Regions from separate parts of the Lysinibacillus sp. 10T31 genome, predicted to be linked through region 2. Evidence: riboswitches for the same ligand, from Rfam matches in the RefSeq annotation. Region 2 holds a riboswitch; each other region holds the start of a gene.
What was found. Region 2 has a riboswitch for cobalamin ahead of AC1DCY_RS13085 (hypothetical protein). Riboswitches for the same ligand answer to the same signal wherever they lie in the genome.

Region 1 (8,122 bases), on a different contig from region 2:
TCAGGTGATGCAATTTCAACTGCAAAGCAATTCTTAGGCCGTAGCTATGTTTGGGGCGGCAGTAACCCATCAACAGGATTTGACTGTTCAGGTCTTGTACAATGGTCTTACAAACAAGCAGGCGTATCTTTACCACGTACAGCATCACAACAATATTTAGCAACACAACGTATTTCAGCAAGTGAAGCACGTGTAGGTGACCTAGTATTCTTCAGCTATGGTTCAGGCATAGCGCATGTAGGTATTTACTTAGGAAACAACACGATGATCGATGCTCAAAATAATGGTGTTGTCATTGAATCACTTGATTGGTGGAATCAATATTTAGTAGGCTTCGGTCGTATTCAATAAGCCTTACTATTATATAGACGGTTTAAATAGCAAAAAGGTTATCTTTGTAAAAGAAATTACAAAGATGACCTTTTTTATTATTTGACGGTATTTAAGATTCTGCGAGTAAACCAATCATACAACCGGATATTAGTTATCCATTAATTTAGGCTCGACTACTCAATGAATAATGAGTAAAATAACATCTGTGATGAATAAATTTACATAAGTAGATATATTTACTACGATATTCCCAGTTACTAGAATGAAAATAGAGCCGATGAAAAGTATAGCATCAATTATCCATATAATAATTGTCATCGTTATGGTGTGTTTTTGGGGGCAAACTCCAATCATAAAGCTAACACGTAAAATTTTTCTTTAATAGCCGAAAGAAATGTTTCCTTGCATATTGATCCTCATTTCTGATAATTTTGAAATATAACAGAAAATAATTACTGAAAGAAGTTAAAATCATTTGTGACTTTAGTTTCGCAGTAGTAAAGTAACAAATGATAGAAATTAACACAATACTTACAAGTTTGCCATTTTTGCGTTCTGAAACAATAAAGGTAGGGATGAATCATGGAAAAAGAGATTTTACAACTTTTTAGTAATTTAACAGAGCATGACCGTGATATTCAATACAAATCATACGAAGAATTAATGAAAATTATGCAGGAACCAGTTGATTGGACATATTCAGTTTGGGAACAACTTGTTCAGGCTCTTACATACAAAAATGGGCATGTGCGTGCAAGTGCTGCACAATTTTTATGCGCATTGGCAGCAAAAAGCGACCCTGAAGAAAGGGTATTAGAGGACTTTTTAAAGATTTGGGCAGTAACGTATGATGAAAGAACAGAAACTGCGAGGCATACTTTGCAGGCGATTTGGAGAATAGGTTTAGCAGGGCAGGTACAAAGAGATTTAGTCGTGTCATATTTGGCGAAAAGATTTCAAATATGCTTAGACGAAAAGCACCCGTCATTGATACGCTATGATATTATTGTATCTTTTAAAAAGCTATTTGATGCAACGAAAGACCCGAAACTACTAGAGATTGCACAGCGTTTAATTGAAGAAGAAAAAGATGTTAAATACAAAAAGAAATATAAGAATGCCATCCGTTAAAAGTTATAAAATAGCTGTTTTTTGCGCAATTTCTTTCGTTGAGAGATAGCTTTTATAACTTCAATCTATGAAGTATAACAAATACCTGCACGAGCATGAGAAATATCGTGGGGGCAATGAAACCACCCGCGTGCATAAGGTAATACCTGCATGATTTTTATCCATCGTATTTGTTTATTCTAATTCCACAGCTATTTTTTCCTATTAATCTATGTTAAACTGCTTTACAAGTGAATAATTCTTGCAGAATAAGGGTGCTGAACTATAGCATATCGGGAATTCGGTGGAAAACCGAAGCTGTTTCCGCAACTGTAAGTACAGGAATCATAAAGATATACCACTGTCGAATTTATCTGATGGGAAGGTTTTTATGACCCACAACTTGATTGAATGTAGTGAACTGTACAAGCCAGGAGACCGACCTTTGTTTGAACGTATGATAACTCTTCGGAAGCTAGGAGAATATGCGGCAATTACATAGGCTATGTCGTGTCTATTCGACACTATTTATGTTATTTTCGTTGTTTCCTTAGGAGTGGGAACAACGTTTTTTTATGTACACTTATCTTTCACCTAATGAAATCCTAAAAAAGGTGTGAATAAAGTAAGGATTTTTCACGAAGGAAAGCGGGGACTTAGATTTGAAAAAAGATGCGCGTTATTCTTGTTATCCATTTATGCGTGAAAAGGCATCAACGGTAGATTTTGAAATTCGAACGGATAGCCTTTCAACACATATTGGCGTCGCCTTGGCGGCGGTGAAAAAGGAAACGGTAGAGGTAGTAGAAGTTGATTTACTAGCTATTTTGCCAATGGCTTACCATGTAAATGGCTCAGTCCGAGGTAAATTAGCGGTGACCGAAGATGATTTGGCTTGGCTAAGTGATCGTTATGATTTTTATGTAAGTCATGTTAGGGAGGAAATACAAAACTTTGTATTACCTCAAGGAACAGAGGCTGCTACTGCATTACATTTATGCCGTAGTGAGGCGAAAAAATCATATCGTGTTTTGCACAAAGTATCTGAAGAACGGGAAGTACCTGCTATTCTCTTTGATTATTTAGGATTACTAGCCAATGTTTTTTTTGTAATGGCTGTCTTTATGAATCAGCATGCTGGTATTGCTGAAATACCGTTTATTAGTAAGTCATACCCGATGAAAAAGAAAAAGGAGAATCGATAAAATGAAGAAAATGTTTAAGCTACAATGGCTTTCTGTGTTGATGCTGGCACTTGTTTTAGTTGGCTGTGGCGCGAAAGAAGATACTAATAAAGAGACTATTTCTAAAGAAGATCAACAAGTTGAAAAAACTAGCTATAAAGTTAAGGATGACCGAGGCGTAGAAGTAGCGTTTGATGCAGTACCTAAAACTATTGTTTCATTACAACCAAGTAATACAGAAATTTTATTTGCTCTAGGTGTAGGTGATAAAATCGTTGGTGCGACTGAGTTTGATACGTATCCAGAAGAAGCGCAAAAAATTGAGCGTGTTTCTAATTCTACAACATTCAATAGCGAGCGTATTTTAGCGTTAAAGCCAGATGTTGTTATTGCCTATACAACTGGTGGCGATGAAGAAAACTTAAATGCCTTAAAAGGTCTCGAAGATGCAGGTATTAAAGTGTTTGCCATTCAATCGGCAAAAACATTTGATGATGTGTACGGGGATATCCAACAAATCGCAACAGTTATGGGAATCAAAGATAAAGGCGACAAGTTAAATGATGATATTAAGGGTAAAATTGCAGAAGTCCAAGCAAAAGTTAAAGATGTGAAAGAACCAAAAAATATCTATTTAGAAATTAGTCCGAAGCCAGACATATATACACCTGGTTCTGGTACATTCCAACAAGAGATTTTAGATGCTGCAAAAGTGAACAACGTTTTTGCTGACCTTCAAAGCTGGGCAAAGGTATCTGAGGAAGATGTCATTGCGAAAAACCCTGATATCATTTTAACAACAGTAAACTATACGGAAAACCCAGCGGCAGAAATCCTTTCTCGTGATGGATGGAATTCAATCACTGCCATTCAAAATAAAGCGGTTTACTATATAGATACTGATATTTCAAATCGTCCGGGTCCACGTATTGGCGAAGCTGTTGAGTTAATAGCAAAAGCAGCATACCCTGAGTTATTTAAATAGTCTATATTGAAAAGAGTATTTTGGAGCTGTCCTTTATGGGCAGCTTTTTTGATGGGTGATTACGCTGGTAGAAAGCGCATTACTAGGAAGATTCCTAGACACCGCTCCGTTTGGAAGGAAAAGTGATCGGGTAAGGTGGATAACTGCTCCGCTTTGAAGAAAAGTGATCAGGTAGAGTGGATAACTGCTCCGCTTTGAAGAAAAAGTGATCAGGTAGAGTGGATAACTGCTCCGGTTTGGAGAAAAAGTGATCAGGTAGAGTGGATAACTGCTCCGCTTTAATGAAAAAGTGATCGGGTAAGGTGGATAACTGCTCCGCTTTGAAGAAAAAGTGATCGGGTAGAGTGGATAACTGCTCCGCTTTGAAGAAAAAGTGATCGGGTAGAGTGGATAACTGCTCCGCTTTGGAGAAAAAGTGATCGGGTAAGGTGGATAACCGCTCAGCTTTGATGAAGAAGTGATCAGGTAACACGGCCACCTCCTCCGCTTCGATAAAGAAGCGCTCAAATAAATCACCTCATCGCTTTAAGTAGCGTATGACATTTCCTAGTGCGAAAATTGGTATTATATCGAATTGTTCTATAAAATAGAGATAAGAATGCTTGCTATCAGAGAGAGGTGCAGTGAGTGAAACGGTTTGATATGAAGATTGTTCCGTTTGAAGCAGTTTATAATTTTCGTGATATGGGTGGTTACAAGTCGAGAGATGGACGCGCTGTTAAGAATGGTTTGATATATCGTTCAGCAGCACTTGGTAAAATGACGAAAGCGGATAAAGAGCTATTTGAAACGTTAGGTGTGAAAACAATTTTTGATTATCGAGACAACCATGAGGCTCAAAATAATCCTAATCCGGTATTTTCATATGCCAAGTATATTCAAATGCCAGCAAAGGGAAATCATGCTTTTGAGATGCCTACAAACACTGGTGGGAAAGATTTTTATAAGGTTGTAAGTCCAGAGATGTTCCGAGAATTTTATGCACAAATGCCTTTTAATAATGACTCGTTTAAAAAGTTAATAGCAACGATTCAACATCCTAAAAATTTAGGGCTTGTTCATCATTGTGCGGTCGGGAAAGATCGAACAGGTATTGGCAGCGCACTTATTTTACTTGCTTTAGATGTACCTGAGGAAACGATAATGGAGGACTATTTAGATACAAATGTACATCTAAGTCCCTTAGTAGAACGAATGGCTCAGACAATTCAGCATGATTATAGCGATCGAGAATTACAGCAATTTTACGCCTTGATGTCTGCTCGTGAGGACTATTTACAAGCAGCATTTAATGCGATGGATAACCGATATGGCTCTAAGACCGCTTTTTTAGAGCAAGAGTTTGGCTTAACAGCAGAAAAACGAAAGCAATTGCAGGACTATTGCTTAATATAATAAGAAACCCTTTCACATAAAGTCGTGAGAGGGATTTTTTACGTATTGTACTAGCTTTACAATGTTTCATAATAAAAACTCTTTACACCCTAATAATCTATGATACGATACTATATATTTTAATCCCGCGGTAATGGGCGGTAATTTATTTGTACCGAAAGCGAAGCGTATAGGAGAAGTTGAAATTGTCAGACACATTAAAAGAAAGTGATATAAAAGAGACGGATAAGTTAAGTTTGTTCCATTTAACGTGGCCGATCTTTTTAGAAGTATTTTTATTTATGTTAATGGGACTAGCAGATACTTTTATGCTCAGTGCTTTATCAGATAATGCAGTATCAGGGGTTGGTGCAGCCAATCAGTATATTCATATTGCAATTTTAATACTTGAGGTAGTTGGTAATGGTGCTTCCATTGTTGTATCTCAATACTTAGGTTCAAGGCGCTTTTTTGAAGCTGCGAAAATTTCCGCTTTAGCAGTAACGATGAATTTGGTCGTTGGACTAATGATGAGTGTCTTATTTTTCTTCTTTTCGAGTCATTTAATGACCATGATGAACTTGCAGGGAGAAGTGCTTAAGTATGCACAAAGCTATTTAGTAATCATAGGAAGTTTTATTTTTTTACAGGCAATTATAAATGCGTTAGCAGCGATTATCCGTGTACATGGATGGACAAAGCAAACGATGTATGTATCACTAGGTATGAATGTGCTACACGTTGTATTAAACTACGGTTTAATCTTTGGTAACCTAGGATTACCGGAGTTAGGTGTAAAAGGAGCGGCTATTTCCTCAGTTGTAAGTCGGGGATTAGCAGTTCTTGTGTTTTTCTGGCTGTTGTATCAAGTCATGGAAGTAAGAGTAAAGCTAGAGTATTATTTCGAGTTTTCAAAGGAATATGTTCGAAAAATATTAAATATAGGCTTACCGTCAGCATTTGAGCAGGTGCTTTATCAGTTCTGTCAGATTGTCTTCCTTTATTATGCAACGTATTTAGGCTCAGAGACACTTGCTGCAAGACAATATGCTATGAATATTTCGATGTTTACGTATTTATTTGCGATTGCAATCGGGACGGGCACAGCTATAATTATTGGACGAAATGTCGGTGCTGGTAAAAAAGATCAAGCTTATCATCAGCTTTGGATAAGTGTACGAGCAGCTTTTGCCTTTACGATAACTATGGTTGTAGTTGTGACGATATTCCGTAAGCAGCTTATGCACGTTTTCACTGATAATCCAGAGGTCATAGCCATAGGTGCTTCTGTCCTAGCATTAAGCATTCTACTTGAAACAGGGCGTACAATGAATATTGTAGTTATTAACTCATTGCGTGCCTCAGGGGATGCAAGATTCCCGGTGAAAATCGGTTTCTTATCAATGGTATGTATGAGCCTCCCACTAGGTTACTTGTTTGTCTTCGTTTTAGATTGGGGATTAGTAGGTATTTGGCTAGCGATTTCGGCAGATGAATGGATGCGAGCTATTATCGTATACTTTAGATGGAGAAGTCGTAAGTGGGAGCGTTTCGCACTTGTTTCACCTACAGAACAGAAGGAGGCAAATTAATGGGAGCACTTTCTAAAAGAGCTGCAGGGGCAGCCTTAATGGATAAAAATATGACACTTTTTGCTTGTCCAATTTGTCAGGAGTCAATGGTTATATTTGAGCAGGGTAGATTAGTATGTTCCTCAAATCATTCTTTTGATATTGCCAAACAGGGCTACGTCAATATGCTGACACACGGTGCGGTTTCTAAGTACAGTAAAGATCTCTTTGAATCTAGAAAAGCGGTTATTGATAGTGGCATCTATGATTTAGTAGAAGATAAAATCGGAGAGCTAATTGCTAAAGCAGAAACCGTGCTCGATACAGGGTGTGGTGAGGGTTCACATTTAGCCCGTATTATGGAGGATAAAAGAGGTAACAGTATTGGCATTGGTATTGATATAGCGAAAGAAGGCATACTTGCTGCATCTCGACATTATCCAGAGCAAATTTGGTGTGTTGGCGATTTAGCGAAAAGTCCCTTTGCAAAATCAAGCTTCGATGCTATATTAAATATTTTATCACCCGCCAATTACGAAGAATTTAAACGTCTATTAACTCACAATGGTTGTGTTGTTAAGGTTGTTCCTCAAAGTGGATACTTACATGAGCTTCGAGCACAATTATATGCGGATTCTACAAAAGAGTCATATTCAAATGAACAAATAGTTGCTCGTTTTAAAGAAAGCTTTGCTGATGTTAGTGTAGAACGTATAACTTATACAGTACCGCTAGCTACAGAGCTTGTCCCGGCACTGCTTGAAATGACACCAATGGGCTGGCATAAAAAAGAAGAAGCCAATATACAGTTAAATGAAATTACTATTGATGTTGATGTATTAGTCGGAAGAGTCTAGTTATTTTATATGTAATTGCGATATACTGGTCTTTTCGATTACAATGGGGATAACTATTGAATAAGGTAGGATGAAACAGTGTATAAATTTATAGCAAATCTTGTCAAAGTGATATTAAAATTAACGGGCTCAAAGGCGCGTGTATATGAGGAGCAAAACTTACCGAAGGAAGGTGGGTTTATTATTGCATGTACACACACGGGCTATGTTGATATTTTAAACCTTGGGGTTTCAATGACTCCTCGAGAAATTCACTTTATGGCTAAAAAGCAATTGTTTGATATAAAAGGCCTTGGCTGGCTTATCGAGCGTTTAAATGCCTTTCCGGTTGACCGTGACAATCCAGGACCAAGTGTTATTAAAATCCCTTCACAGTTATTAAAAGAGGGTAAAATCGTAGGGATTTTCCCATCTGGTACACGAAATGCTGAGGGTACGGATTTAAAGCAAGGTGCAATTACTATAGCACAATTGTCTAAAGCTCAAATTGTACCAGCCGCTTACGTTGGTGCGCGTAACGCTGGCGACGTTTTAAAGCGTGGAAAGGGTTATCTAATTTACGGAGAGCCGTTTTATGTAACTGGTAAAGGTAAAGAAGGACGCGAGGAATTTACGCATCGTCTTGAGCATGAATTAGCAGCGTTAACTGAAGAATTAGAGAAGCGAATTGCAGCAGAAAAGAAATAAAGTGAAACATATTCAGATGAA
Region 2 (8,122 bases):
ATGCACTGTATTGACTAAATTTATAAAACAGGAAATGATTTTGATTTGTACGATCAAAATCATGTCCTGTTTTTTATGTTTCGTGGGGATTTACTGTGCTATCGCGGGTATTCTGAATAAAGTATCAGGATTTTAGATATATATTTTTTTGAAAATACAAAGCTTCTTGATTCATTTTTTTATTTTCTGATTGATTCAATCCACAGCTCACTTTGAAGCATTTTAAACAAACGTAGTATGATCGAAATGTACTTTTGTTCATTTTTAAAATCGATATCAGACTTAATACAAGTTTTTAAAAGTAAAAGTAAACGAAAAAGAAGAAGTATGGATACCAATTAAAAATCAAGACCGCGAAATAGATGATTAAAATGAAACATGTACGCAAATCGAACTGATAAAGAGATAGTTGGAGAGATGAAAAAACGTTATCCTTTTCTATAATTCTATAGACAGGATAACGTCTTTTTCGTTTTTGAGATAAATTAATTTCCTAAAATATCTATTTCTGCGGCTGAGGCATATCCGTTCATTCCATTTAACACCTCTAATTTCAAATATTTAGCAGATACGGGATCAAATGTTGCAAATTGTTGTTTCGTGTTATTTTCCCATGTTCCAGAAGTTGCTTTTTGATAATTTACACCATCTGTACTTGTGTAAATGTTGTAGTTTAGAATACGACCATTTGCAGGTCCATTTTGCCTTGGAAGATATGCGAGTTGTGTAATCGTATGAGTATCGCCAAGGTCAATCGTTAAATTAAATGGAAATTGGTTTTGTTCGCTCCATTTACTATGCCAAATTGTATAGGGATTCCCATCAATTGCATTAGTTGCAGGCTCAGGCCCTGATTCTTCACTACTTGCAATTACTTTCATGTTTTCTTTAGGTAATGTGTTTAACGGAACACGTTTAGAATCAGTTGCTTCCCAAATAGGCGCAGTTAATGTTGGCAGATTCAAAGATTCTATTTTTTGTCGAGTTTCTGTAGATGCTTTTAATCCCCATTTATCAAAGAATGGAAGTAAATTCTGCTTTGCTACTTTGGATGTGTTGTAAATAAAACCTTGTACCTTTTCTTCGCTAGTTTTAGGTAGTTCTCCATCAGGAATAGCACGGTATAATCGGTGTATTTCAGGATAGAATTCTTCTCCAAATGCTAAATCTAATTGCCAAAACATTACTAATTTCGTAAAGACATCATCAATTTTATTAAAATCTTTTTCCGATTGAGACTTACTTAAATAATTAAATGCTTTTTCATAAGAATCTACTTCTAATCTTGATTTCTGTCCTAAATTACGTTGTACAGACATACTGTAAATATTTACAGTGACTTCCGTTAATCCATCCCACAGCCAAGGAGTTTGTTGACGTTGATGACCCATTTCATGCCAAGGACCCCATCCGTTTTCTGTAAATTCTTTCAAGTTTAGTACATGCTGAATCGAATCTCCGACATATGATGTTACAAAATTATTAGCATACATATAATAATCAGGAGTATGATTATCTTCTGCAAAGGCTACGTAATGCTTATCTGCCTGTTCCTCGGATAAACCTGCAAGCTTATCTTGAATTCTAATAGCTTCATCTATTTTTTTTAAGAGTTCTGCAGGATCTGTATTAGAACCTAATAAGTATTTTTTTACACGTTCTGGACTGGCAGTTATTAAGGACCGTTCTCCTTTTAATTCCACTGCATGAGCATTAGGGTACATATCTAGCATATTAACTAAATCTTGTTTCGTATGTTTTCCTAATTCAAAGAAAGGTATAGGTGTTCCTCCTGTTTTAATCGCAGCTTTTACTGTACCACCTTGTTGTGAATTATAAAAATAAATCATTCCACCATTTGGATTTTCGATTGTATTTTCTCCTGGATTTAAAGTAAATGACTTTATTTTTGTCCCATATTCACGCCATCCTGCATCATAGCCATATGCTCCTATATAAGCCTGAATGTTCTGTGTTCCTTCTACTTGAATTGTTATTTTTTCATTGGGACTTGCGTATAGTCCAGTTGGTTCATAGGGACTAAACGTAAATTGTCGTCTATCTCTATCTCTGATTTGTTCTATATTTCCCTTGCCTGGCACTTGAAAAATACGTTCTGTTGATACTTGTGTTTCTGCAGTTTGTTCTTGTGTTTCAGCATGAACAACTATATTATTTGTCATGATAGGAGCAAATAATGTAGTTGTTAAAATAGCAGATGTTGCTAATACTTTTAGTGGTTTATGTAACATATGGGGCCTCCCTTTTTCTGTACGAATTATTTCTTACATTATAAAAATCGCATATTTATTATATTAAGATAATAAATTTAAATAGAGTTTTTCTCTCTGTACCATCTCCCTCCAGCAAACACCGAGCTAAAATAAAAAGAGTTACTTTCGCTATTCCCTAGAAAATCCCAATCGCATAAACATTTCATTTCGCAATAAAGCAATATAATCTTGCTACTCCGAAGACCTTAAGTAAATCCGGTTATAGTGACTATAAGTTTCCAGTAATGCTATATTAACCATTTGGATCTTTTCGTTCCTTCCCCCCTTTGTCATGTATTGACGTCGCTGAAGCAAAAAGAATTGCAGTGTTAAAACAGTCTCTTCTCTTTGTGCAGAAGGAAAGAGGCTGTTTTATCATTTATAAACTCTAACACTACTGACAAAACCTAACAATAATCATTCGAGCTCAAAAATCTGGCTTTATTTGGGTAGAAAAATTATTCTTATATAAGAATAAAGGAGTAGACATAAAAGCTACCCCTTTATTTTCATTTTTTTCAGGCGCTTCGTCCTAGAAATCATGTATGGATATTTATAAAGTCATTTAATTCCCCTCAAATAAAACTAGAGCTTACTACAATATACTTAGTGGAACGCTGTTTTAAAGGTGTTTAAATACAGATCAATCAAATCAATAATGTTCAAAAATGGATAATAAAAAATGTTTACTTACGATTTCTGAATCTTATAGGATAGGTACGCCTTTGACGTTATCTCCGGCTTTTCCCCACTTTACACCGTACGTGCGAGTTTCTCAGCATACGTACTGTTTACGGAAACATTTCTCCACTTGCTCGAAAGGCAGCGATCCGTTCTTGCCACATCGCTTGTCGTTCTGATTGTGTCATGAATAAACCTCCTAAAGAATGAATGTACTGTGATTATCACATAGCACAGACTTCATTAGAAGGTGTGTTGTATTTGGCGCTTACTTTGTTCTGCTTCCGCGGGTATTTGACTCCCTTTCGCGGGTATTTGTTCTGCCTTCGCGCGGGTATTCGACTTCCTTCCGCGGGTATTTGCTCTGCCTTCGCTCAGGTATTCGACTCCCTTCCGCGGGTATTTGCTCTGCCTTCGCTCAGGTATTCAACTCCCTTCCGCGGGTATTTGCTCTGCTTTCGCGGATATTTGGCTTCCTTCCGCGGGTATTTGTTCTGCCTTCGCGCGGGTATTCCCCTTCATCCCGCGCGAATTTAATTCACAAAGCTTGTACTGTTTTCTGTGCTTGTTTAAAAATGCAATATGAAGGTGCCACTACAATGTGGCTATGGGAATTAGAAAAATCAATTAAAACCTTGCCAGGTCGGCTCCTCAAAAGTTGTAAATTATCAATTAATTCGAGCAGTAGTTCATGACCGTTACCACGTGGGTGCCAGTTTAAATGATAATCATTAAGTTCCTTCACAGCTCCTAAAAATTGATGATACTCTCGCTCTACAAAATTAATCAGTTGTTTGTCTTTTTGAGCTACCTGTGATAAATCCTCTAAATATGTTTCATAAAAGCGCATTACGATCGAGCACAATAAATCATTGACTCGAGCAGCACTTAATATTGGCTTAGGAGCTTGGGAAAGTCTCTCTAAATTTGGTTTTGCACGAGTTGAATCAATGCGTGTAATTAAATGATAATGCTCGCCATTCACCTCATAAACTATTGGATTTGTCGGCATATACATCATAAAACAATTTGTCTTTGTTTTAAGCTGATCTGTAATATCCGCCTTTGCAAAAAGATGCCCATTAATATTTTCATTTTGAATCCATATAATATCTTTGTTATATAAAATTTGCTCAAATAATCGTTCATTACTAATAAGATTACTAGCTATTAATTGATCAACAAGTGATTCTATAACCATTCTTGTTGTAGCTTTCTTAGTAACTTCAGTGCGTGGTTGCTTACAAATTTTCATATCTAAAGATTGCGATTGCTGTGCTGTACATACATGAATATTCGTCATACTTGCATCCTCTTTTCGTACATATTTTCAAAACGGAAGTCATCAGTAAAAAAAGGATTTCCTCTTAACGCGAGGAAATCCTTCATTCTATCTTTTTCATTCATCATATACTGTCAAACAATGCCCAAATATGAAAGAATTAGCTCGATAGCCAATACCTTTTTTTATTTTGGGCGTTTGACGTACAGTGACGAACAGAGCATTCTGTTTTGTCAACATGCCACCTCCTATTCCTCGTAGGGTTATGGTGTGTACTCATAATAGGCAGGTATCCTGACTCATGATCATCGCTACTTTTCTCCTTCCCGTCGTTAAACAGTGGTCTATGAAAAGTCGCTCACATTTACAGTTGCGGGACAGTGTCGGATTTGCACCGACTTCCCTTTTAAGTAAATTGCACGCAATTTACACCTATTACTCCATGCTATTCAGTTGTCAAAGGAATCTAGTAAACCTACATTCCTTATTGATTATTAAATTAATTGTAAATGAGTGTATTTCTAAAGTCAAATAACACAATATATTCCAGTTTCTTGTTCTTTTTCTTCTAGTCTTTTTAACTCGGATTGTAGATACACTTTTATTATTTCGTTATCCTCTTTCTCATATTCACAGGAGTTAGGTGCTCCCACTCTTTATATAGTTTCTTTTTCGAAAGTATCTTCCAAGGATTAAACATCGTTTGTCCGTGCTTATTAAAATACAGTTCTTCACCAATATGATAAGCTGCATGTTGAATAATAGCATTTTTATCCTTCCAAATCACAATGTCGCCTTGTTGTATTCCTTCACCTAGGACCTCTTCATAGTTATACTGACTCAATTTTTCAAGAAATGTTTCTTGATATATCCATTCATAAATAAACCACTTTTGTTTCCCTTTTGAAATTGCATACAAAACCGCTGCTAAACAATTTGCACCTTGGCGATGCCCAAAAGTATTGGCAAATAGCTGTAGAAAACTAGGTAATGATTTTGGAGGTTCCTCACATTCTCCCTTATCCCACCATTCATAAACCATTGTTGTAAGTAACTGTTCTTTCAATGCTTCGTCAAGATCTTCCCACATTGAACGCTGTATGATAACGTGCCCATTCTGTACATAACTGGAAGGTACTTTTTCTATCTCCTTTATAAATTTAATGGGGAGTACAAGCCCTCTTTCACATTGCACTTGAAAACTTAAAATCAATTGTTGATCCTCTTTCGATTTGCTCTCAATCCATTCTTTTTCAGCAATAATTACGTATTGTGCATTCTTTATATTCCAGTATTCATAACTATTAACATAATTTAAATGCTGATACGTGCTATGAGTATAAAACTCATCTATAGGCATTAACAATACATCTGTAAAGTCAATTTCATGATTAAGATGTTCTTCTGATAGAAAAAATAAATCTCTTCCAGGGACATAACTTTCCATCCATGACAGTAAAACTTTTTTTGTCGGTTTAATTATCATTATGTATTTTCCCCCAGCTTGAATTTCTTGCTCATTGTTTGAATAACCATTCAGAATCATGGACTTTGGGGTCATCAGATTTACGGTGTGTACTCTTAATAGGTAGGTATCCTCCCTTATGATCGTCGCTACTTTTCCCCTTACTGCTTGCCAGAGAATCTTAATACAACTTCGGAGCTTTTCGCAGTTTAGTTGCTTGTTCAAATGAAAATGCGAGTTTTATTAGTACATCCTCACTAAATGCTGTTCCTGCGAAAGTTATGCCAAACGGTCTCCCATTCTTCTTATACCCTGCTGGGACGGCAATAGACGGATAACCAGCTTTCGCACTAATTGTTGAACCTATATATGATGGAAACAAAATTGCATCTAATTCATATTTTTTTAATGTATAATCGATTCCTTGTTCTTGAGAAAAATACATATCTTCTAGCTTTGCATTAATATATTCAGAATCTCTTAATGTGTTCGATAATTTCTCTCTCGATTCCAATTTATCCTGACCATATTTTAACGACTTTCCTTTTGAACGTTTATTAAATTCGATTAACTCAGAGATAGAATGCACAGGCATGTGGGAAGGTAGATTGACAAGGAAATTATTTAAACTATGCTTTAATTCGTATTGCGGTACTCCCCATTTCCAGTCTCTATGAAAAGAAGGAATTTCGATACCTTCAATAATATCGGCTCCTTGCTCTCTTAAAACCTGAATTGTATTATTAAAAAGTGTTTCGTCATATTCCTCTGAGTCATAATAAGCTTTTGAGGCATTATTATAAACACCAATTCTAGCACCAATTAAACCTGTGGCATCTAAAAAACTGGTGTAATCCTTATTTAACCTTCTTTCACTTTTATATGTAGCGACGTCGTCTTTATCTACTCCTGTTAATACTCCCAATAAAATAGCCGCATCTGTTACTGTTCTAGCCATTGGCCCTGCTGTGTCTTGAGAGTATGTAAACGGAATAATGCCCTGTCTACTAATGAGCCCAACAGTCGGTTTTATGCCAACTACTGAATTTGTAATAGCTGGACTTAAAATCGAGGCGTCTGTCTCAGTTCCAATTGATAAAACAGAAAAGTTCGATGCAACTGCTACAGCTGACCCTGAGCTAGATCCTCCCACATAAAGTTCTGGATCACCATAAGGATTAAGTGTTTGTCCACCACGAGAACTATAACCCGCCCACATCGTGCTCGACATAGCGTTTGCTAATTCAGTCATATTTGTTTTTCCTAAAATAACAGCTCCTGCTTCACGGAGCTTTTTAACTAAAAATGCATCCTGCTTAGCTAAATAATTTTCTAATGCTATTACGCCTGCACTAGTATGCATAAAATCCTTCGTTTCAATATTATCTTTTAAAACTACCGGAATTCCGTGTAGAGGCCCTCTAGCTCCCTTTGTTAGTCTTTCCTCATCTAATGCTTCAGCAATAAATATCGCTTCAGGATTAATTTCAAGCATAGAATTTATCTTCTGCCCGCCTTGATCATACTTAGCAATTCTGTGTAAATAATACATAATTAATTCTTTTGATGTTATATCACCATTTACCATAGCTGTCTGAATATCGATTACTGACAATTCTTCTTTAAGAAAACTATTAAAATTTATATCCATTCATATTCCCCACCCTTCTTTCAAAATTATACCAATAAAATCAATTAATTCCTAAATAACTTTTAGTATTTTCAAGTAAATTTCAAAGTCTCCTCAAGCTCCAGATGTCGCATACTCATGTATGCTAACTCAAAGCTCTGTAAGTAGTTAACGTATAAACATAAATGTTAAACTGCCCCCTCACATATAAATCTAATGACTTAAGTGTATGCATATAACCAGGACTCCCGTTTGTCGCACAATCTCCAATTAATTACCAAACAATGATCTGCTGTGCTACACTCTCTATACAGATAAAATTTTCAGTTAGTTTAGTAAAGGGAGGATCGGGACCATATGAAGAAGCTTAGAGGCATTTGGGGTGTCACAATGTTCATATATGGCGTGTCTTTATATATCAAATATTTTCAAAAAGTCAGCGAAGGATGGAATATAACTCTTCATGTTTTATCAGGAAGTTTATGTATTATAGGAATTACATTAATTGTTCAAGCAATAAGAATACATAAATAATCTATAGCTAATGTCACTTTCATTATGTAATGAAAAGATCAGGTTGAGAGGTGAATGAAATTGACTAATATTAATATCCAATTTGGACCACTAATGCTTTTTCTAATTGTGCTTGTTTTAGTAGTTAGTACTTTTGGATTTGTCATTAGAAAGTTGTTAGGTGTCGAAAGAAAGAAATGGTTTTCTTATAATCACATTAATGAAAGACATAAAAAACTAGATTGGTCTGTACGAATAATATTTATGAGTTTATTTTT
Region 3 (8,122 bases), on a different contig from region 2:
CCATTTTTTTTGCTAATGCACGCGCATTGTAAGAGCTAATATTTTTACCATCTACTAATATAGTGCCTGCGGTTGCTGGTAGTATGCCACTTATTACTTTTAACAGTGTGGATTTCCCGCTACCATTCGGGCCTAAAATCCCTAATATTTTGCCTTTTTCAACGGAAAAACTTATATCTTGGACGATAGGTACGTCTTCATAGCCGCCGGAAAGATGTTCAACAACAATCATGCCCGTACCCCCTTGCTTCTACGTTGCTTATAAAAAATATAAGAAAAAACGGGCGCTCCAATAAATGCAGTAATGACACCAATCGGTAGCTCTCTTGGCATAATAATTGTTCGTGCTATTAAATCACAAATAATCAGCAAAGTTGCCCCATTAAAAAATGATAATGGCAATAAATGACGGTGATCGGAACCCCAAACCATTCTCGTCATATGAGGCACGACTAAACCAACAAAGCCTATCGTTCCAGAAACAGCTACCGCAGCTCCTGTCAACATGGACCCACCCACTAAAATAATATATTTACTGCGCTTAACATTGACACCTAAATGCTTTGCGCGTTCTTCACCATATAACAGAACATTTAATTCACGTCTTTGTGTCCAAAGCATAATGGAGCCAATTATGACAAACGGGATAATCATCTGAACGTATGGCCAACCACGCATCGATACTGAGCCGAGCAGCCAACCAATCACTTGGCGTAGCTCCTCACCAGATAATGCGATCATTAATGAAATCAAAGAACCTAAAAATGAACTAAATATAACTCCTGTTAAAATAAGAGTTTCCATTTTTAGTGAACGGTCTACTATTCTAGCAAAGCCCATAACAGCAAACATCGTTAATATGGCACCTATCATACTAAAGGTTGGCAATGTAAAATGACCGATTACAGGTATTGACACACTAAAGAAAATCGTCATCACTGCGCCCACTGATGCACCAGAGGAAACACCTAACGTATAAGGATCAGCCAAAGGATTTTTTAATAGGCCTTGAAAAGCTGCCCCTGCAATTGCAAGTGATGCCCCTACAAGCCCTGCTAGCATCACTCGAGGTAAACGAATCTTCCATAAAATATTGGCAGCTGTTTCATCAGCCGCCCTATTCCACAATACTTCTAATGGAATATGAACTGAGCCTATCGCTACACCACACCAGATGCTAATGATTAAAAGCGTAATTGCTGTTACATAGGCTGCAATTGTTTTACTCATTTAAACGCCTCTGGGTAAACGGCCTTTGCTAATTCCTCAAAACCATCTGCTAACCGAGGACCTTGACGACTTGTCGTACTTTCATCCACTTGTACAATAGCCTTATTTTTTACGGCAGTTATTGTCTCAAAGCCTGGACGTTGTGGAATTTTCGTTAAAATATTCGGTACATAATTATATGCCACAACAATGACATCTGGATTTTTCGCAATAATTTGTTCAGCTTCAATTGGATACCAGCCATTTACATCTGCTGCTACATTTTCAGCATGAATCATTTCTAGCATTTCATTCATAAATGTACCTTTACCAGCTGTATAAACCTGTGGCTCATCAGACGATTCTACAAAGACTTTCTTTGGCTCAACACCCTTAAGTTTTGTTTCAACTTCTTCAACTTTTGCCTTCATATTTGCGACTATTTTTTTAGCCTCTTCTAGTTTCCCCGTTGCACGACCAAGCTGTTCAATCGTTGTGTAAGTTTCATTAAAGTTTTTTGCATCCGCTACAACAAATACTTTCACACCGGCAGCCTCAAGCTGTTCAATTGCTCCTTTTGAATAACTCATACCCGATACATGTGCAAAAACGATATCTGGCGTTAACGCAATAATTTGTTCAATATTATAATCTATACCGCCAACCTTATCTTTTTTAGTAGCCTCTGGTGGATAATCATCATTATCTGTCACGCCAACTATTTCATTATTTAAGCCAAGGCCAAATAAAATTTCTGTGTTACTCGGAATGAGTGAGACAATTTTTTCAGGCGGTGCTTCAAGCGTAATTTCCTTGCCAGTAGCATCCGTTATCGTCATTGGGAATGTTGCTTGATCTACTTTTGATGTCTCTTGTTGCTCAGAAGATGACGGCTTTTCATTTGTCGCCTCTTTTGTATTACATGCAGCAAGTAAGCCAATAGCTAAAAATGCTGATAACCCTATTTTCCAAATTTTCTTCATGTGAATCCTCCTTAGTCTATTTGCGCGTATAGTTTTGATTGTTTTTCTGATTGATCGATACATTTTAGTTTTTTATCGCCTAACATTTCGGGGTTATCATCAGCATTGCGAACTTCCAGCCAACATGTTGAGTTTATCTCCCCAAGTTTTTGAGTTTATCACCTAACATTGTGAATTTATCGCCCAACTTTTTGAGTTTATCACCCAACATTGTGAATTTATCGCCTAACTTTTTGAGTTTATCACCTAACATTGTGAATTTATCGCCCATGTTTTCAAATTTATCGACATTCATCTTCCAAAACAAATACCCCTCATCATAAAACAATGAGGGGGTCAAATTTGCACAAAAATACATATACAAAATCCACCATCCTATCCTCGTAGGCTACAACGTGTTTTCTATAAAGGCAGGTCTCCTGGCTCGTGCTCCATACGCTTTTTCAAGCCTTCCCGAAATTTTCAGTGGCGCAGATTGAAAAAACTCACACATACAGTGGCGGGACCGCATCGGAATTACACCGATTTCCCTTTTCACTTTACTTAAGTAAAGAACCTTTATAATATTCAGTTGATTGTATTATACATGAAAATGAAAGAAGTCGCCTCCATTCGAGACGACTTCTAAACAAATCAATTATGCCCGGCATACTTAAAGAAATTAGACGATATCTGAAAAATACTGTACCGTTTTCATTGGTGCACCCATTTCTCGTAATGCCCATGTGTTCTCTAAATAAATATCTGCTAGCTTCTCATATTTGCCACCGAATCTTTGTGCCCATTCGACTGCTACAACACTTTCATATAAGTGCGCCATTTTCTCTGCGACCTTTTTTGCCTCAAAAGTTTTTGTTGCATCATCTAAACGGCTAAATGTTTGCAAAGTTGAATCTAGTGTTGCTAATTGCTCCACGACAATTTCGACTAATGGACTGGTAGCTAGTTTTTCTAGACGTTCTTCCATGACACGAACAAACATTTCGTGCACACGAAACTTATCAACTAAACGAATGAGCTCTAAAGCTAAAATATTCGCAGTCCCCTCCCACACAGTAAGTACCTGTGCATCTCGTAATAACCGAGGTGTAACAAAATCTTCAATATAGCCGTTTCCGCCATGTAATTCAATGGCTTCACTTGCATAATGTACAGCTTGCTCTGCCGTTTCTTTTTTCATAATAGCAATATACAAGCGATTCAAAATGATGTCCTCTTTATTCCCCTGCCCACTAGTTACTTTATCGTACAGCTGAATAAGATCAAAAACTGCGGCAACTTCTACATGAAGCTTGGCAGCGAATTTCCCTAGTGAATCCTGAATCATAGGATATTGCGTTAAAGGTTTACCAAAGGCATGACGATTTGTCACATAATGCTTCGCCTCTAAATAACCGCGGCGCATAATGCCGATAGAAGCAACCGCATTGCAAATTCTTGATAAATTAAGCGCCTCCAGCATATAGTAAATCCCTTTATTCGGGTCACCGACAACATATGCTAGTGCACCATCAAATTCCACCTCACCAGAAGGTACTGCTCTAACGCCAAGTTTATCCTTTAAACGCCGAATGCGCAGGTTATTAACTGTGCCATCCTCATTTCGCCATGGAACGGCGAACAATGTTAAGCCCTTTGAGCCTGCCTGAGCCCCTTTCATACGCGCCAATACCATGGTTACTCCACACATTCCAGCGTTAGATGCAAAATATTTTTCCCCATATAAACGATACTGCTTGCCATCCTGTCTGGCCTCCACAACATTCGCCCCAACATCAGAGCCACCTTGGCGCTCCGTTAAAAATGTAGCCCCCTCATATAGCTCTGTATCTCCTGTTGCACAAACATGTGGTAAAAAGCGCTCCTTCACCTCATCACTCGCATAATGATCAAGTAAATAAGCCGTTGCCATTGTTAAAGTAACAGGACAGTAAAAGCCTGGTTCAGCATGTGATAGTATATAGCCTTGAGCAAAGCTATACACATAATTACCCTTTTTACCTAATTGTGGAATATCTTTATGCACATAGCCGACAATGCCAGTATTGTACGTCTCTTCAATTGTTTTTTTATAGCCATCATTGACCCAAATCTCTGACACTTCTTCACCATAGGCATTATACCTTTGTAATCGAGGTTCACCCTCTCTATCCGTATGTTTGGCTCTCACATCAATATCTCCAGCACAAAGCTCACCGAAATCTGTTAACTCACGTGTGGCATATTCCGCAAACTCTTTATCTAGCATCATTTCTAAAACTTTATGAAGTGTCTCATTATCTTTAAAAAAGTTTGTTGTTTTCATATCTTCCTGCTGTAAAACTTTCATGCTATCTCACCTCTTGTCCCTTCAAGGATTGTTTTAGTATTTTGCCCGATGCATTTCGTGGTAGCGCTTCCACACGTTCAAAGATGCGTGGAATTTTATATTTAGCAAGATGCTCCTCCAAATAAGCTTTAAGTTCGTCCACAACAATTTCCGTTTTAGCGGCATAAACAGCCTTCACTGTTTCTCCCCACTCCGGATGTGGCACACCGATTACAGCCACTTCAAATATCCCCTCATAGCTCAACATACTATCTTCAATTTCTTTCGGGTAAATATTCACACCGCCTGAAAAAATAACATCCTTTTTACGATCGACAATCCAAATAAAGCCGTCTTCATCTAAGCGAGCTAAGTCACCTGTTTTTAGCCAGCCATCTATAAATGCAGCCTTTGTTGCACTATCATCCTTGTAATAGCCCAGCATATTGCCCTCACCGCATATCACAATTTCTCCTACTTCACCAACACGGACATCCTCTCCATTGTCGTTAATAATACGCAACTCTGCTCCAAGTGGTGCACGCCGACCAACGCTACCCGCCTTCGTTGCATGCTCTTCACCAAACATTATTGAACCGTTTGGACCAGCCTCTGTTAAGCCATAGACACACGTTAAATTTTCTGTTCTGAAAGCTTTTTGTAAATGGCGAACTTCGCTTTGTGATAAAGGCGCTCCACCATAAGCCCACCATTTCATCGATGATAAATCAGCTGTTTGCAACCTCGGCAGTTGGGCAGTTAACAAATAAGCAACCGGTGCGCCAAAGAAATGCGTTGTTCTTTCCTGCTCAATTGAATCAATAAATAAATCAGGTGTAAATGTTGGCGTTAGCACATTTGTCGAGCCTACAAGTACTCCTGCCATTAAAAATAAATGTAATGGGGCTGAATGCGTCAACGGCATCATAAGAAGGATCCGGCTTTCTGGCTTCACTTCCATTTCCACTGCAATCATTTGCGCTACAGTTAAAATATTGCGATAGCTAAACAACACACCCTTTGGTTTTCCTGTTGTACCCGAGGTATATAAAATCGTTGAAACATCATCTTCATTCAACTGGCAATCAATTGTTTGAATGCTTGCATGTTGAATCAGTGTTTCATAGTTTAGCCAACCAGCCTGCTCTTGACCAGTTTTGATTTTCAAAGGAATTATCGTGATATTTTCGACTGCTGCAAAAATTGCCTCATGTACTAGAATAGCCTTAGCATCAGCATGCTGTGCTACATACTCAACCTCTTGCAACGTAAATTTCGCATTTACTGGAACGACAATTGCTCCAACGCGCTGAATAGCAAAATAGCTAACAATAAACTCTACAACATTAGGCATAAAAATAATCACTTTATCGCCTTGCCGTACCCCCTGCTCTACTAAAGCATGACTAAGACGTGTCACTTGCTCATCTAAATCACGATAAGTCAATCGTCTCCCCTGACAAACAACAGCTTCACTCATAGGGTACTTTCGCGCATTACGTGCTAACAAATTCGAACTATTCATCGTCCATCTCTCCCTTTAAAGTCGCTAATTTTTCTGTAAATATGCCTTGTAATTGCAGTAATTCACTCTTCATTTGTGCAAGCTCTGCTATTTTGCTATCAATCTCTTGAATTTTTTGCTCCCCATATTCGACCGTACGCTCCAACTGTTGAATGCCCGTGCGATCAAAATCAAACAGCAACACCATCTCCTTGATCTCCTCAAGTGAAAAACCGTAACGCTTCCCCCGGAAAATAAGCTTAAGCTTCGCTAATTCTTTTTTTGAAAAGGTTCGCTGATTAGTAGATGATCGATTAGGATTAAGCAGCCCTAGCTCCTCATAATATCGAATTGTCCGTGTTGAAACATTAAACTGCTTAGCCACTTCTTGAATCGTCCTCAATATCATCTCCCCCTTCCGATTTTCATTCAGTATACCATTGACGCTAACGTAAACTTCAACAAGATTTCTGAATTTTGGAGAAAATTATCGATTTAAGTAGATGAATTTGAATATTACGGTGGTGCTGTTCTTCCGTTTGCTGGCTCTATCCATCATTTTGACCTTTCTATCCACGACTTTGGCGGGGCTTTCCGTCATTTTGACCTTTCTATCCACGACTTTGGCGGGGCTTTCCGTCGCTCTGGTGGTTCTTTCCGTCGCTTCGACGATTCTTTCCGTCGCTCTGGCGGTGCTTTCCGTCGCTTCGACAATTCTTTCCGTCACTCTGGCAGGGCTTTCCGTCATTTTGCCTGTTCTATCCATCACTTTGGCCTTTCTATCCACGACTTTGCCTGTTCTATCCATCATTTTGACCTTTCTATCCACGACTTTGCCTGTTCTATCCATCATTTTGACCTTTCTATCCACGACTTTGACGATTCTATCCATCATTCTGGCCTTTCTATCCACGACTTTGACGATTCTATCCATCATTTTGACCTTTCTATCCACGACTTTGATGACTCTATCCATCATTTTGACCTTTCTATCCACGACTTTGATGACTCTATCCATCATTTTGACCTTTCTATCCACGACTTTGCCGGTTCTATCCATCATTTTGACCTCCCTATCCACGACTTTGACGATTCTATCCATCATTTTGACCTTTCTATCCACGACTTTGCCGGTTCTATCCATCATTTTGACCTCCCTATCCACGACTTTGGCGGGGCTTTCCGTCGCTTCGACAATTCTTTCCGTCACTCTGGCGGTTCTTTCCGTCACTTCGGATTTTATCCGTCGCTTCGATGATTCTTTCCGTCGCTCTGGCGGTTCTTTCCGTCACTTTGGGCTCTTTCCGTCACTTCGGCAGGACTATCCGTCGCTCCAAGGGTTCTTTCCGTCGCTCTGGCGGGTCGTCCCGTTGACCTCGCGGCTCTTTCCGTCGCTTCAACAGCTCAGCTCTAATTATCAAATCCATTTCAACACAAAAAACCCCCCGGCACATTGTCGTGCCGGGGGCTAGAAAGACTATTATTACATTTTTTCCGGTGCAGATACGCCGATTAAGCGTAATGCGTTGGCAATTGTTGTACGTACAGCAGTAATAAGGGCTAAACGAGCTTCTGTTAGCTCTTTATTTGAAGCATCTAACACTTTTTCAGCGTTATAGAAGCTGTGGAATGCAGCTGCTGTTTCTTGAATATAGTTGGCGATACGGTGTGGTGTACGGTGCTTCGCAGCATCTGCTACCACTTTCGGGAAGTCGCCCACTTTTTTCAGTAAATCAATTTCTTTTTCTGCAGTTAACAGAGTTAAATGATCTGTTGTAGCAGCAAAGCCTTGCTCATTTGCTGAGCGTAAAATTGAAGAAATACGTGCATGCGCATATTGTGCATAATACACTGGGTTTTCATTTGATTGAGATACAGCAAGGTCAAGGTCAAAGTCCATGTGAGAATCGCCAGCAGTTTTCACGAAGAAATAACGAACTGCATCTAAGCCAACTTCTTCTACAAGCTCACGCATTGTAACAGCGTTCCCTGTACGTTTAGACATTTTGAATTTCTCACCGTTTTTATAAAGCTGAACCATTTGGATGATTTCTACTTCAAGTGTATCACGGTCGTAGCCAAGCGCCTGAATAGCAGCCTTCATACGTGGGATATAGC

Region 1: it holds a riboswitch for cobalamin, as region 2 does, so the genes downstream of both, AC1DCY_RS00585 (hypothetical protein) here and AC1DCY_RS13085 (hypothetical protein) in region 2, are expected to answer to the same signal.
Region 3: it holds a riboswitch for cobalamin, as region 2 does, so the genes downstream of both, AC1DCY_RS08690 (hypothetical protein) here and AC1DCY_RS13085 (hypothetical protein) in region 2, are expected to answer to the same signal.

The regions. Positions count from the first base shown of each region.
Region 1 is NZ_JBFTHS010000001.1:107,661-115,782, reverse strand. Features, by position in the region: gene AC1DCY_RS00595 (C40 family peptidase) at 1-351, shown strand, start outside; gene AC1DCY_RS00590 (hypothetical protein) at 916-1,464, shown strand; cobalamin riboswitch at 1,699-1,904, shown strand; gene AC1DCY_RS00585 (hypothetical protein) at 2,106-2,648, shown strand; gene AC1DCY_RS00580 (ABC transporter substrate-binding protein) at 2,650-3,612, shown strand; gene AC1DCY_RS00575 (hypothetical protein) at 3,707-4,084, opposite strand; gene AC1DCY_RS00570 (tyrosine-protein phosphatase) at 4,240-5,007, shown strand; gene AC1DCY_RS00565 (MATE family efflux transporter) at 5,193-6,578, shown strand; gene AC1DCY_RS00560 (putative RNA methyltransferase) at 6,578-7,414, shown strand; gene AC1DCY_RS00555 (lysophospholipid acyltransferase family protein) at 7,493-8,101, shown strand.
Region 2 is NZ_JBFTHS010000020.1:29,591-37,712, reverse strand. Features, by position in the region: gene AC1DCY_RS13095 (GTP-binding protein) at 1-18, shown strand, start outside; gene AC1DCY_RS13090 (M60 family metallopeptidase) at 486-2,252, opposite strand; gene AC1DCY_RS13085 (hypothetical protein) at 3,493-4,257, opposite strand; cobalamin riboswitch at 4,504-4,687, opposite strand; gene AC1DCY_RS13080 (hypothetical protein) at 4,841-5,722, opposite strand; gene AC1DCY_RS13075 (amidase family protein) at 5,883-7,352, opposite strand; gene AC1DCY_RS13070 (DUF4181 domain-containing protein) at 7,920-8,122, shown strand, end outside.
Region 3 is NZ_JBFTHS010000011.1:81,314-89,435, forward strand. Features, by position in the region: gene AC1DCY_RS08675 (adenosylcobinamide amidohydrolase) at 1-232, opposite strand, end outside; gene AC1DCY_RS08680 (FecCD family ABC transporter permease) at 229-1,230, opposite strand; gene AC1DCY_RS08685 (ABC transporter substrate-binding protein) at 1,227-2,192, opposite strand; gene AC1DCY_RS08690 (hypothetical protein) at 2,326-2,556, opposite strand; cobalamin riboswitch at 2,585-2,767, opposite strand; gene AC1DCY_RS08695 (acyl-CoA dehydrogenase family protein) at 2,854-4,521, opposite strand; gene AC1DCY_RS08700 (class I adenylate-forming enzyme family protein) at 4,523-6,025, opposite strand; gene AC1DCY_RS08705 (MerR family transcriptional regulator) at 6,018-6,407, opposite strand; gene AC1DCY_RS08710 (hypothetical protein) at 6,514-7,476, shown strand; gene argS (arginine--tRNA ligase) at 7,488-8,122, opposite strand, start outside.